4 regions of the Yersinia hibernica genome follow, and region 1 is predicted to be linked to each of the others. Evidence: predicted binding sites of a transcription regulator. Region 1 holds the regulator's gene; each other region holds the start of a gene.

Region 1 (3,208 bases):
ACCGCGCTGCGCAGTTGATCTTCATTACCGAACACTTTGAGTTGCTCATTGATACGGAAAGTAATTTCATGACGCCCGTCGCTTAATGCTTGCACCTCATGCTGCAACATTTTCAGCATACGCGGAATATCGACCTGTTCATTCATATCTATACTTGGCGCAGCTTCAATTCGCGACAGCGTCAATAATTGTTTCACCAACCCATCCATACGTTTGGTCTGTTCCTGCATCGTCCCCAGAGCTTTATCCCGTAATGGCCCCGCCAACTCTTGATCGTGCATCATTTCCAGATAGCCCTGCAAGACGGTCAGAGGAGTGCGCAGCTCATGACTGACATTGGCAAAGAAATTACGCCGTGCCCCTTCGAGCTGGCGCATTTGGGTAACATCACGGGCCACCATCAGCAATTGCCCCTCAGAATATGGCATCACGCGGAACTCAACGTAATAACCATTATTCAGTTGCAGGGTCAATGGGCGGGAAAACTCTTGCTGCTGTAGGTACTGACTGAATTCAGGGTAGCGCAGCAAGTTAAGAATATGCTGGCCATTATCTTCCGGCCAACGGAACCCCAGCAATTGCTGCGCCAAACCATTACACCAGAAAATATTGCCATCAATTGTCGTCATAACGACTGCATCAGGTAATGATTCGGCACCGCTACGGAACCGCTTGATAAGTAAAGCCAATTCACGCCGCCGCCGCCGGTTGCGCAATTGCATCTGATATAAGCCGTAAAATAAAGGTTCCCAGCTCCAGCGCCCCGCAGGCGGAGTCATGCTGCGGTCTAACCACAGCCAATGAGATAATTTGAGTTGGTTATAGAAATTCCAGACCAGCGCCGCGATAACTGAAACCAATAATAGCCAAGGAAGGTGCCCGATAAAGGCACCTAACAATAATGCGGGCAGACAAAAAAGGGCCAGCTCTAACGCCAGCGTTTTCCATGATAAACGTTCTAACACAACGAATTCTCCGGCACTGAAAACTCAGTAGCGCGTTGAGAAACGGTATCCGGTTCCCCGGACAGTTTGTACCATTCTGTCATGGCCATCAATTTCAAGCGCCTTACGTAGCCGACGAATATGCACATCAACAGTGCGGTCTTCTACATAAACGTTAGTGCCCCAGACATAATTAAGCAACTGTTCCCGGCTGTAAACTCGCTCAGGATGGGTCATAAAGAAGTGCAATAACTTAAACTCGGTCGGCCCCATATCTAGCGCTTGCTCATTGGCCATCACTCTATGCGAGGAAGGATCTAAACTTAACCCTTGCATTTCAATCACTTCTTCAACTGCCATTGGTGAGATCCGGCGCATAACAGCTTTGATGCGCGCCACCAATTCTTTGGGTGAAAAAGGTTTGGTAATGTAGTCATCAGCTCCCACTTCCAAACCGCGCACTCGGTCTTCCTCTTCGCCACGGGCGGTCAACATCATCACTGGGATATCGCGGGTCAGCGCTTCACGTTTCATGTGTTTAATAAACTGAATACCTGAACCTCCAGGTAACATCCAGTCCAATAACACTAAATCGGGGAAAGGCTCCGATAAACGAGTCACTGCACTGTCATAGTCCTCGGCTTCTAACGGTTGGTAGCCATTCTGTTCCAACACAAAACACACCATCTCACGGATGGGGGCTTCATCTTCAACTACCAGTATGCGTCTTGCCATCATTAACCCTGCCAGTAAGTTAGTGGTCACTACTTGATTTCGGAAGCCATTATGCGTCACTTTTATGACATTTTTATGAAAAACATCGCGCTCTTGCAAGCAATAAGCATAGTGAAAAATTTCATGATAATTGTAAAATGCAGCACTCAAGTTTGCGAGGCGTCTCGGAGATTTCTCTCTCCCCCTGCTTTTGGCCGCGACATCCGGCGGGCAACGTTTATAATCAGCGCCATTATCTTAGAAAGACCACCTGCCATAGCGGGAGATTTATGCGCATTATTCACACCTCTGACTGGCATCTAGGCCAGCATTTCTTTACCAAAAGCCGTGCGCCTGAACATCAGGCCTTTTTGCACTGGCTTATTGAACAAATTGAAGAAAATCAGGTTGATGCGCTGATTGTAGCGGGTGATATTTTTGATACTGGCTCGCCACCCAGCTATGCCCGTGAGCTGTATAACCGTTTTGTCGCCGAACTCCAAGCAACAAGTTGCCAGTTGGTTGTGTTAGGGGGGAATCATGATTCAGTAGCAACACTGAATGAGTCTCGGGGTCTGCTTTCTTATTTGAATACCACCGTCATTTCTTGCGCTAATAGCAATCTGGATCAACAAGTTATTATTCTGAAAGACCGTCAAGGCCAACCAGCGGCCCTACTTTGCGCGATTCCTTTTTTGCGACCACGCGATTTAGTCACCAGTCAGGCCGGTGAATCCGGTGGGCAAAAACAACTGGCATTACAAGAAGCTATTGCCGCTCACTATCAGGCGCTTTATCAGCGGGCAGTGGTACAGCGCACTGAACTAGGGTTGCCCCTACCTATTATTGCCACCGGGCATTTAACCACCGTGGGGGTCACCACCACCGACTCGGTGCGTGATATTTACATCGGCACATTGGATGCTTTCCCGGCTCAAGCTTTCCCCCCGGCGGATTATATTGCGCTGGGCCATATCCATCGCGCTCAGCAAGTGGCAAAAACCGAGCATATCCGCTACAGCGGTTCCCCCATCGCGTTAAGTTTTGATGAGTTGGGCAGAGAAAAAAGTGTCTATTTGGTTGAGTTTGCTCAGCAAGCTTTAGCATCAGTGACCCCACTCTTCATCCCACAATTTCAACCAATGAAACTCGTCAAAGGCGATTTGGCGCAAATAGAGCAACAGCTAGCCGAATTTGCTCACCATCAGGGCTTACCGGTATGGCTAGATATCGAAGTCGTAACACAGGACTATCTCACTGATATTCAAAGGCGAATACAGGCACTGGCTGCGGAACTGCCAGTGGAAGTGGTACTACTACGGCGCAGTAAAGAGCAGCGCAATCACAGCATTGAACGCCAAGAAAAAGAAACTCTCAATGAGCTAAATGTCACGGATGTATTTGAGCGCCGGTTGGCGCAAGAGGCGGATTTAGCCGAGCCACGCCAAGAGCGCATGCGCCAAATGTTCAATCAAGTGGTGGAGGACATCACACAAGGTAAAGATGCTGCAGAGGAACAACTGACATGAGAATTTTAAGTTTACGGCTGA
Region 2 (3,208 bases), 1.2 Mb from region 1:
TGATATTGATATCTATCAATCCGTCGAGAAAGGACAATAACGTGTGGCAACAGCCGAGCTAACCTGTTCGGCTGTTTATGCTGTTCGGAATATCTGACGGAGCCAGTCACTGAAAATACGCACGCGTGGTGATAATTGCCGATTGTGCGGATAGAGGAAAGAGACTGGCATCGGAGGTGGCGTATATTCTGGCAATACCTCAATCAATGTTCCAGCGTATAAATCAGGTTCAACATGGTAACGCGGCACTTGTACTATCCCTAACCCCAGTCGAGCGGCAGCAACAAAACTTTCAGCACCACTGACGGATAAAACGGCGGGTAATTTTACTGCTTGAATGCTCGTTTTTTGACAATCAGGTGATAGGCGGGGCGGTGTAGGGCTGACAGCGAATTCTAACGGCATTAAGCCACCGCTGGCACTGGAACGAAATCCGACCATCCGATGCCCGGCTAACTCATGCGGTGTGCACGGGGTGCCATAGTGTTGCAAATAACGCGGCGCAGCACAGGTCACTTGTGGCAGAAGTGCCACACGGCGGGCCACCATATCACTGTCTTGTAATGTGCCGACGCGCAATACTCCGTCAATACCTTCGCGAATCAAATCGACGAGTCTATCACCCTCACTGATAAATAATTCGATGTCTGGGTATTGTGCAATAAAATCGGGTAATTGCGGCAATACGAAATGACGAGCCAAGGTACCCTGCACGTCGATTCGCAGTAAACCTCGTGGTTTGGCATCCGCGAACGCCATTTCAGCATCTTCGATGTCAGCAATAATCTGTAGGCAACGTTGATAGTATGCCTCTCCATCCAGTGTTGGGCTGACATGCCGGGTGGTGCGTTGTAATAGGCGCACATTCAGCCGTTTTTCAAGCTGCTTAATCGCATCCGTGACGGTAGAACGCGGCAAATTCAAATCTTGCGCTGTTTGGGTAAAGCTGCGCTGTTCCACGACTCTGATAAACACACGCATTGCATCAATTCTGTCCATACTATTGTTCGACTTTTTCGGATAGTGTGAACGAATAATAGGTGATTATCCGAATGACGAAAAGTGACATGCTGTATCTAGCGCTTTAAGTGGCCGAGTGTTTAATCATTCGCCACGAATCCAGACAGATAATGAAACTCACGCTCAGGAGAATATTATGACGAATTCCACTCAACAGGTCGCTATTGTTACAGGTGCATCAAGGGGAATTGGCGCGGCAATCGCTGAGCGCTTGGCGCAGGATGGCTATACGGTTGTTATCAATTATTCTCAGGCTGGTGATAAAGCCGAAGCATTGGTGCGTAAAATTGAACAAGCGGGAGGGCATGCAATGAGTGCGCAAGGTGATGTTAGTGATCCCGCTGCTGTGGCTCAATTATTTGCAACAGCAGAGGCTGCTTTTGGTGGTGTGGATGTTTTGGTCAATAACGCCGGCATTATGTCACTCAGTACCATTGCCGACAGTGATGATAAACATTTTGACCGCCAGATGGCAATTAATGTGAAAGGCAGCTTCAACGCAATGCGGGAAGCCGCGAAACGGTTGAGAAAGGGCGGCCGCATCGTCAATTTTTCCACGAGCGTCGTGGGGTTGAAGTTAGAAAAATATGCTGTTTATGCGGCGACCAAAGCCGCAGTGGAAACAATGACGGCAATCCTGGCAAAAGAGATGCGCGGCCGCAATATTACTGTTAATGCTGTGGCACCAGGGCCAACGGCTACGGATCTTTTCCTGCAGGGTAAACCCGCAGAACTGATTGAAAAAATGGCCCAAATGACCCCACTGGAAAGATTAGGCACCCCAGAAGACATTGCGGCGGCGGTATCATTTTTGGTCGGTAAAGATGGCGGTTGGATCAATGGGCAAGTGCTGCGCGCCAATGGCGGCCTGATTTAGCCCAGTTTCTAAGGAGTCCGGGCAAGGGCAGAGGTCAGGGTAAATGGCCCTGAAAGATAAGGAATAATAATTAATTGCGATTGTCATAAAAGCGTCATTCGCCTGTTTTAGTATCCGTTGTAACCAATCAATACAAATTGTATTACTGTTTTACAACAAGGAACTCTACTGATGCAGAACCGCGTATCCACTTTGTCCGGCATAGCCTTATCAACTCTGATATTAAGCAGCTCCCTGTTCGCCCACCATGCGGTGGCCGCGGCCACCGGTTTATACGATCGCAGCGCCCACGGTGATATCACCCAATTTGGTGGCGCTCGCCGTTTGACTGCAGATCAAACCCAAGCTCTTCGCAACTCACTGTCCAACAAAACGGCAAAAAATGTCATTCTGCTGATCGGCGATGGGATGGGGGACTCAGAGATTACGTCTGCTCGTAACTATGCGATGGGAGCCGGTGGTTTCTTTAAAGGGATTGATGCATTGCCGTTAACAGGGCAATACACGCACTATTCATTAGATAAAAAAACGCAGAAACCCAATTATGTGACTGATTCAGCGGCATCGGCTACCGCCTGGTCATCAGGGGTGAAAACCTATAATGGGGCACTCGGCGTGGATGTGTTGGGTAAAGACCACGCCACACTGTTGGAGCTGGCTAAAAAAGCGGGTAAAGCCACCGGCAATGTTTCAACCGCTGAATTGCAAGATGCAACGCCTGCCGCACAATTCGCCCATGTTACGGGGCGCAAGTGCTACGGCCCGGAAGAAACCAGCGAGAAGTGCAGCACCAATGCATTGGAGAATGGCGGCCGGGGCTCTATCACCGAACAAATGATTGAAGGGCGCGCTGATGTGACCTTGGGCGGCGGTTCGAAATCATTCAGCCAACTGGCTAAAGCAGGTGAATGGAAAGACCAATCGTTGCGTGACCAGGCACTGGCTCGGGGTTATGTGATTGTCGAAAACCTTGATGACCTGAATGCAACCAAACAGGCTAACCAACAAAAACCGCTGTTAGGGCTATTCAGCCCAGGTAACATGCCGGTTCGTTGGCAGGGGCCGAAAGCCTCTTATCACGGCAATGTGGACAAACCACCGGTAGTTTGTGAAAGCAATGCTGAGCGAACTAAAGATATTCCAACCTTGGCGGTCATGACTGAAAAGGCTATTGACCTCCTGAAAACCAATAAAAATGGTTTCTTCTTGCAAGTTGAAGGAGCCTCTATTGATAAACAAGATCACGCCGCCAATCCTTGTGGCCAGTTTGGCGAGACCGTTGACTTAGACGAAGCGGTGCAAAAAGCATTG
Region 3 (3,208 bases), 1.6 Mb from region 1:
CGCCGCTGTGAAAGGTTACGTGGGCAATTTATTCTGACCAGCGCATTATGTGGCTTGGTCGTAGTGAGTTTGGTGGGGTTAATGTTGTGGTATTAGTATGAACTCTTGGCATAAAAGTATGTAAAAAGGCGACCTAATCAGGCCGCCTTTTATTTACTGTCAATTCGGTGTTAGCACTTTGAGTATCATCACAGTTCCGCTTAACGCGCCCTGTGATAGCAACACATCCGCTGGACTAAATAAACTTCAACGCGACCCAGTACAACCCGCCGGAAAGAAGAATAGAGATTGGCAAGGTGAGTACCCACGCCAACATAATGTTCTTCACCGTCTTGCTCTGCACACCGCCGCCATCGACCAACATGGTGCCGGCAACAGCAGAAGAAAGCACTTGAGTTGTCGATACTGGCATACCGGTATAGCTGGCGATACCAATAGATACTGCGGCCGTCATTTGGGCAGAAACCCCTTGGGCATAGGTCATGCCTTTCTTACCTATCTTCTCACCGATAGTCACGGCCACGCGTTTCCAGCCAACCATGGTACCCAAAGACAGGGCCAGAGCGACGGCAACGATAATCCAGGTGGGTGCATATTCCACGGTTTCTAACAAATCTGTGCGCAGATTATTGAGGAAACGGCGGTCTTCAGCACTGGTTTCTGGCAGTTTGGCAACGGTTCCAGCTGTTTCTGCAACACACATCAGCAAGCGACGCATATGGCTACGTTGGTCGACCGTCAGGTCGTCATAGCTTTGCAGATTCGTTAACAGCGCTTGTGCATGATCAATTGCTATCATGGCGCGTGAACTATCACAGTGGAACTGGGCTGGTGTATTCGGCAATGTATCTGGTGTCGGTACCAGTGGCTTGAGTGCGACAGCATGAGGTAATACTTCAACATGCTGCTGATAATATTGTTGCAGATGAGTCACTGCATCGCGGGTGCGGGCAATATCATAGCCTGTTGCATTCATATTCACGACGAATCCAGCCGGAGCCACGCCGATTAATACCAGCATGATCAAGCCAATCCCTTTCTGACCATCGTTAGCACCATGAGAGAAACTCACGCCAATAGCCGATATAATCAGTGCAGTACGGGTCCAGAATGGCGGTTTGCGTTTACCGTCTTTCTTTTCTCGTTCAGCGGGTGTCAGATGAATACGTTGCTGCTTTTTGGTTCCGTTCCAGTAACGACGTAGCAGGAACACCATCAACCCAGCAATAACCAGACCCACAATCGGGGATAAGATTAATGACAGGAAGATTTGAATCATCTTAGGAACGTTCAGCGCATCTACTACAGATGTACTGGTCATTAATGCATTGGTTAAACCAATACCGATGATTGCACCAATCAGCGTATGTGAACTGGAGGCTGGGATACCGAAATACCAAGTGCCCAAATTCCAGATAATCGCAGCCAGCAGCATAGAGAAGACCATCGCCAACCCATGTGCCGAACTAACATTTAACAGCAGATCAGTAGGCAATAAGTGAACGATAGCATAAGCCACGCTCAATCCGCCCAGCATCACGCCGAGGAAGTTAAATACCCCTGCCATCACGACAGCCACCTGTGAACGCATGGCGCGGGTATAAATTACGGTTGCAACCGCATTGGCTGTGTCATGAAAACCATTGATGGCTTCGTAAAACAGCACAAACAACAAAGCAAGAACTAACATTAGGCCGGTATGGAAATCCAGGCCAGCGAAAAGATGTAGCATAAGCGTTACGCCAGTTTGTGGACATGAACGCGGCGCATTATCAGTGACAATGGGGGGTGGGGAAAAGGAAAATATGACCTTTTTTTGACATGACCGCAGACGAATCTGTCTTTTTGAGCAACATATGTATGTTATATCAGCAGGTTACTTAGTTTTACCGTCTGAGACATTTTCTTACTATAGCATCCTGACACTGAGCGACTTACAATCATTCGCCACGAATTTATCAGTTGAATGAATAAATAATACGCAAGACGGCGAGAAAATGGACAATTTTGCAGTGATGATGATTTTACCCAGTGAGGCCCAGTGTGGAACAGTTTGATGTGGTAGTGATAGGCGCAGGTGCTGCGGGCCTATTTTGCGCGGCCCAGGCCGGGCAAGCTGGGCGTCGGGTACTTTTGGTTGATAATGGCAAGAAAGCCGGGCGCAAGATTCTAATGTCTGGCGGTGGCCGCTGTAATTTCACCAATATGTTTGTCGAACCTGCGGCTTATCTCTCACAAAATCCACATTTCTGTAAATCTGCTTTGGCGCGTTATACCCAATGGGATTTCATTGACCTCATGAATCGCTACAACATCGCCTGGCATGAGAAAACCTTGGGGCAATTGTTTTGCGATGATTCGGCACAGCAAGTAGTGGAGCTTTTGCTAAAAGAGTGTGAATTGGGGCAAGTGACCATTCGGCTGCGTAGTGATATTCGCTCGGTTGAAAAAATTGATAGCGGCTTTATATTGCAGATGAATGATGAGAAAGTAAGCGCTCACTCACTTGTGGTGGCTTCTGGCGGCCTATCGATGCCGGGGCTGGGGGCCTCTCCCTTGGGCTACAAACTGGCAGAACAGTTTGGTTTGAAAGTCTTGCCGACCCGTGCGGCATTGGTGCCTTTTACCCTGCATAAGCCTTTGCTAGAGCACCTGCAAACCCTCTCCGGTGTTTCTGTTCCTGCGGTGGTGACGGCGGAGAATGGTGTCAGCTTCCGTGAGAGTATTTTATTTACCCACCGTGGCCTTTCTGGGCCAGCCATTTTACAACTTTCAAGCTACTGGCAGCCTGGCGAGTATGTGAGCATTAACTTACTTCCTGATACTGACTTAGCGGCATTCCTCAATACTGAGCGGCAAGCACATCCTAATCAGACATTGAAAAACACCTTGGCCCAGCGGTTACCGAAGCGGCTAGTGGAGTGTCTCCAGACTTTGGGGCAACTGCCGGATGTCACCTTGAAACAGTTAAATACGCCGCAGCAGGCAGCTTTGATAGCAAATCTGCAAGAATGGCGTGTACAACCTAATGGAACGGAAGGTTATCGCACTGCTGAAGTCACTATTGGCGGGGTCGATACCCAAGAACTCTCCTCTAAAACCATGGAAGCCCATAAAGTGCCCGGGCTGTACTTCATTGGCGAGGTTGTTGATGTTACCGGCTGGTTAGGGGGCTATAACTTCCAATGGGCTTGGAGCTCCGCCTGGG
Region 4 (3,208 bases), 1.9 Mb from region 1:
GAGTCGCTAATCAGTTTCAGTTCATCGCGCAGCCATTGGATAGAGGCCCCGCCAATAAACACGGCACCTTCCAGCGCGTAGTTCACTTCGCCACGTGGGCCACAGGCGATGGTGGTTAAGAGGCCATTTTTGGATTGCACCACTTCAGTGCCGGTGTTCATTAACAAGAAGCAGCCAGTGCCGTAAGTATTTTTCGCCATCCCTGGTTGCACACAAAGCTGGCCGAACAGTGCCGCTTGTTGGTCACCGGCGATACCGGCGATTGGAATACGTGTGCCGCCTTTACCACCAATGTTGGTTTGGCCGTAAATTTCTGACGATGGGCGAACTTCTGGCAGCATAGAGCGCGGAATGTTCAGCGCTTTCAGCATGCGCTCATCCCACTCTTTGGTGCGGATATTGAACATCATGGTACGCGACGCGTTGGTGTAATCCGTTACGTGTACGCGGCCCTGTGTCATGTTCCACACCAACCAAGTGTCTACGGTACCAAACAGTAACTCGCCACGCTCAGCGCGCTCACGTGCGCCCTCTACGTTATCAAGGATCCATTTTACCTTGGTGCCAGAGAAGTAAGGGTCGACCACCAGCCCAGTATTGAAGCGGATGTATTCTTCCAAACCTTCTTTTTTCAGTTTTTCGCAGATTTCCGCTGTACGGCGACATTGCCAGACAATGGCGTTATACACGGGTTTACCGGTTGCTTTATCCCAAACAATGGTCGTTTCACGTTGGTTGGTAATGCCGATACCGGCAATTTCATCCGAGCTGATACCGGCTTTGGCCAGCACTTCAACCAGTGTGGAGCTTTGGGTTGCCCAGATTTCCATCGGGTCATGCTCAACCCAACCTGCTTTCGGGTAAATTTGGGTGAATTCGCGCTGAGAAACACTCACGATATTGGCATCGTGGTCCAGCACCACTGCTCTGGAGCTGGTGGTTCCCTGATCAAGCGCGACAATATATTTCTTTTGAGTAGTATTTTCAGTTGTCATAGTTAGCCTACTTTTAAGTTGCCGTTTATACCCGCCATCTTGCGCGTTGCTGGTGTATTGGCTGCACCATGAAATCTAGCGGGCATATTGAATTATCTATCAATTACGCTTTGCGTTCTGTGGTCGTCACCGTGGTTTCTTCATCATCAGCAGCACACACATCACATGGCAAATGGCGGCCAATCAGAGCGCGATAGCCGAATGCGCCCACTAATGCACCCACGATAGGCCCAAATATTGGCACCAAGAAGTAAGGAATGTCGCGCCCGCCCGTGAAGGCGACTTCGCCCCAGCCGGCGAAATAAGCAAAGAGTTTGGGGCCAAAGTCACGTGCTGGGTTTAATGCGAACCCGGTCAGTGGGCCCATTGAACCACCGATAACGGCAATCAGAATACCAATCAGGAGCGGGGCCAGTGGGCCGCGGGGAATGCCGTTACCATCATCCGTCAGCGCCAGAATCAGGCACATCAAAATAGCGGTAATCACTGTTTCAACCAAGAATGCCTGGAAAACAGAAATGTGAGGATTAGGATAAGTAGAGAAAATGCCAGCCAGATTTAGGCTCTCAACACTGCCGCGTGCTATCTGATGAGTTTGTTCAAAATCGACGAACAGGTTGTAGTAGAGGCCGAACACCAAGGCCGCAGCACAAAAGGCCCCGGCAATTTGCGCCAAAATGTAGGGAACAACTTTACGACGATCGAAACAGGCAAATAACCACAAGGCAATGGTGACTGCCGGGTTAAGATGAGCACCTGAAATTGCTGCCGTGAGATAAATGGCCATGGCAACGCCCAAGCCCCAAATGATACTAATTTCCCACTGCCCAAAACTGGCCCCTGCCAATTTTAATGCAGCGACACAGCCCACACCAAAAAAGATGAGTAGAGCGGTACCGAGAAATTCCGCGATACATTGGCCCTTCAAGGTCGAACTAGCGGTTTGGCTCATAGTAGATGTCCTAGAGACAGAGATTTATAGGGTATTTCTTATTTTTGCCCTTCAAACGCAAAGGGAGTGATGTAAATTTATCGTTAACGAGCACAAACGAGAAATAGCGAAATCAAAATGTGTGTGGTTCGTCATAAAAATGAGCGATTTCGCGTTGTTCGCGGCTGTTAAGGGACTTTAAAAGTGTGATCAGACCAGTGCTTTCGTCCTCAGTTGTTAAGCGGGTGTATAACTTTACATTATGGGTCATAGAGGTTTTTCAGTTTTTGCTGATGGTTCCTGACATGAAATTGCTACAGAGTGTGGTTTGTACCGGTATGGCGCTAGACAGGGGGGGACTGGCTACATACAATCGCCCTACAGGGTCATTGCTTTACTCGACCATCGTTTTTATCAAACTGCGTGTGCGCTCGGGCATATAGCGCGATAAATCAGTATTCACCGCAGTTTCATTTGTCGGGGGCTGCTTTAGTGAATGCAGCCACTGAAGTTAAGAATGATGACTGCGACCAAGAGATGTACGCCTTGCTACCATAAGGGGACCGAAGAATGTCATTTGAAGTATTTGAGAAATTGGAAGTTAAAGTTCAGCAGGCGATTGATACCATCACTCTGTTACAGATGGAAATTGAAGAGCTGAAAGAGAAAAATAACACCCTGTCCCAAGAAGTTCAGGAGGCGGCTGGTGGTCGTGAAGCGCTAGTGCGCGAAAATGAGCAACTGAAACAAGAACAGCATGTTTGGCAGGATCGTCTGCGGGCACTGTTGGGAAAGATGGAAGAAGTCTGATTTCTTATGCCCTTCATACTTGAAGCCGCAGGGTTGTTAACTGCCACTTCAATGATTTTGGCTGTAGAATAACATTCTGTTATTGAAAGAAATTTGTCACATAGTGACGTCAAGTAATAGTGACTGTGGGTCAAAAAGCAAAAGGGCGATATCAACATCGCCCTTTCTTATGCAATCAGTGGAATATTACTCAATATCCAAGGGTTCTTCTGACAAGATGATCCCGGTGTTGTCTGCGTACAAGTGGTCACCGGAGAAGAATGTCACCCCGCCAAAATTAACGCGGATATCACTCTCACCAATACCTTCATCTGCGGCACCGACCGGGATGGCGGCCATCGCCTGGATACCAATATCCAATTCGGCTAGCTCATCAACCTGACGGACAGCACCATATACCACAATGCCTTCCCACTCGTTTTTCAATGCCAAATCAGCTAATTCCGCATTGACTAATGCGCGGCGCACTGAA

The links. Region 1 encodes PhoB, which activates phosphate uptake and scavenging genes when phosphate is short. Its sites were predicted from a motif close to CTGTCATAAAACTGNCNNAT; they were not measured.
Positions count from the first base shown of each region.
Region 2: the regulator PhoB is predicted to act here: its motif matches at 1,978-1,997, upstream of phoA (alkaline phosphatase).
Region 3: the regulator PhoB is predicted to act here: its motif matches at 1,804-1,823, upstream of pitA (inorganic phosphate transporter PitA).
Region 4: the regulator PhoB is predicted to act here: its motif matches at 2,076-2,095, upstream of D5F51_RS00510 (MIP/aquaporin family protein).

Region 1 is NZ_CP032487.1:2,951,170-2,954,377, forward strand. It holds gene phoR (phosphate regulon sensor histidine kinase PhoR) at 1-965, opposite strand, end outside; gene phoB (phosphate response regulator transcription factor PhoB) at 990-1,679, opposite strand; gene sbcD (exonuclease subunit SbcD) at 1,949-3,187, shown strand; gene D5F51_RS13970 (SbcC/MukB-like Walker B domain-containing protein) at 3,184-3,208, shown strand, end outside.
Region 2 is NZ_CP032487.1:1,795,070-1,798,277, forward strand. It holds gene sbmC (DNA gyrase inhibitor SbmC) at 1-40, shown strand, start outside; gene D5F51_RS08500 (LysR family transcriptional regulator) at 76-999, opposite strand; gene D5F51_RS08505 (SDR family oxidoreductase) at 1,157-1,897, shown strand; gene phoA (alkaline phosphatase) at 2,069-3,208, shown strand, end outside.
Region 3 is NZ_CP032487.1:4,537,425-4,540,632, reverse strand. It holds gene uspB (universal stress protein UspB) at 1-96, shown strand, start outside; gene pitA (inorganic phosphate transporter PitA) at 236-1,732, opposite strand; gene D5F51_RS21290 (BaiN/RdsA family NAD(P)/FAD-dependent oxidoreductase) at 2,044-3,208, shown strand, end outside.
Region 4 is NZ_CP032487.1:106,808-110,015, forward strand. It holds gene glpK (glycerol kinase GlpK) at 1-995, opposite strand, end outside; gene D5F51_RS00510 (MIP/aquaporin family protein) at 1,099-1,947, opposite strand; gene zapB (septal ring assembly protein ZapB) at 2,497-2,736, shown strand; gene rraA (ribonuclease E activity regulator RraA) at 2,923-3,208, opposite strand, start outside.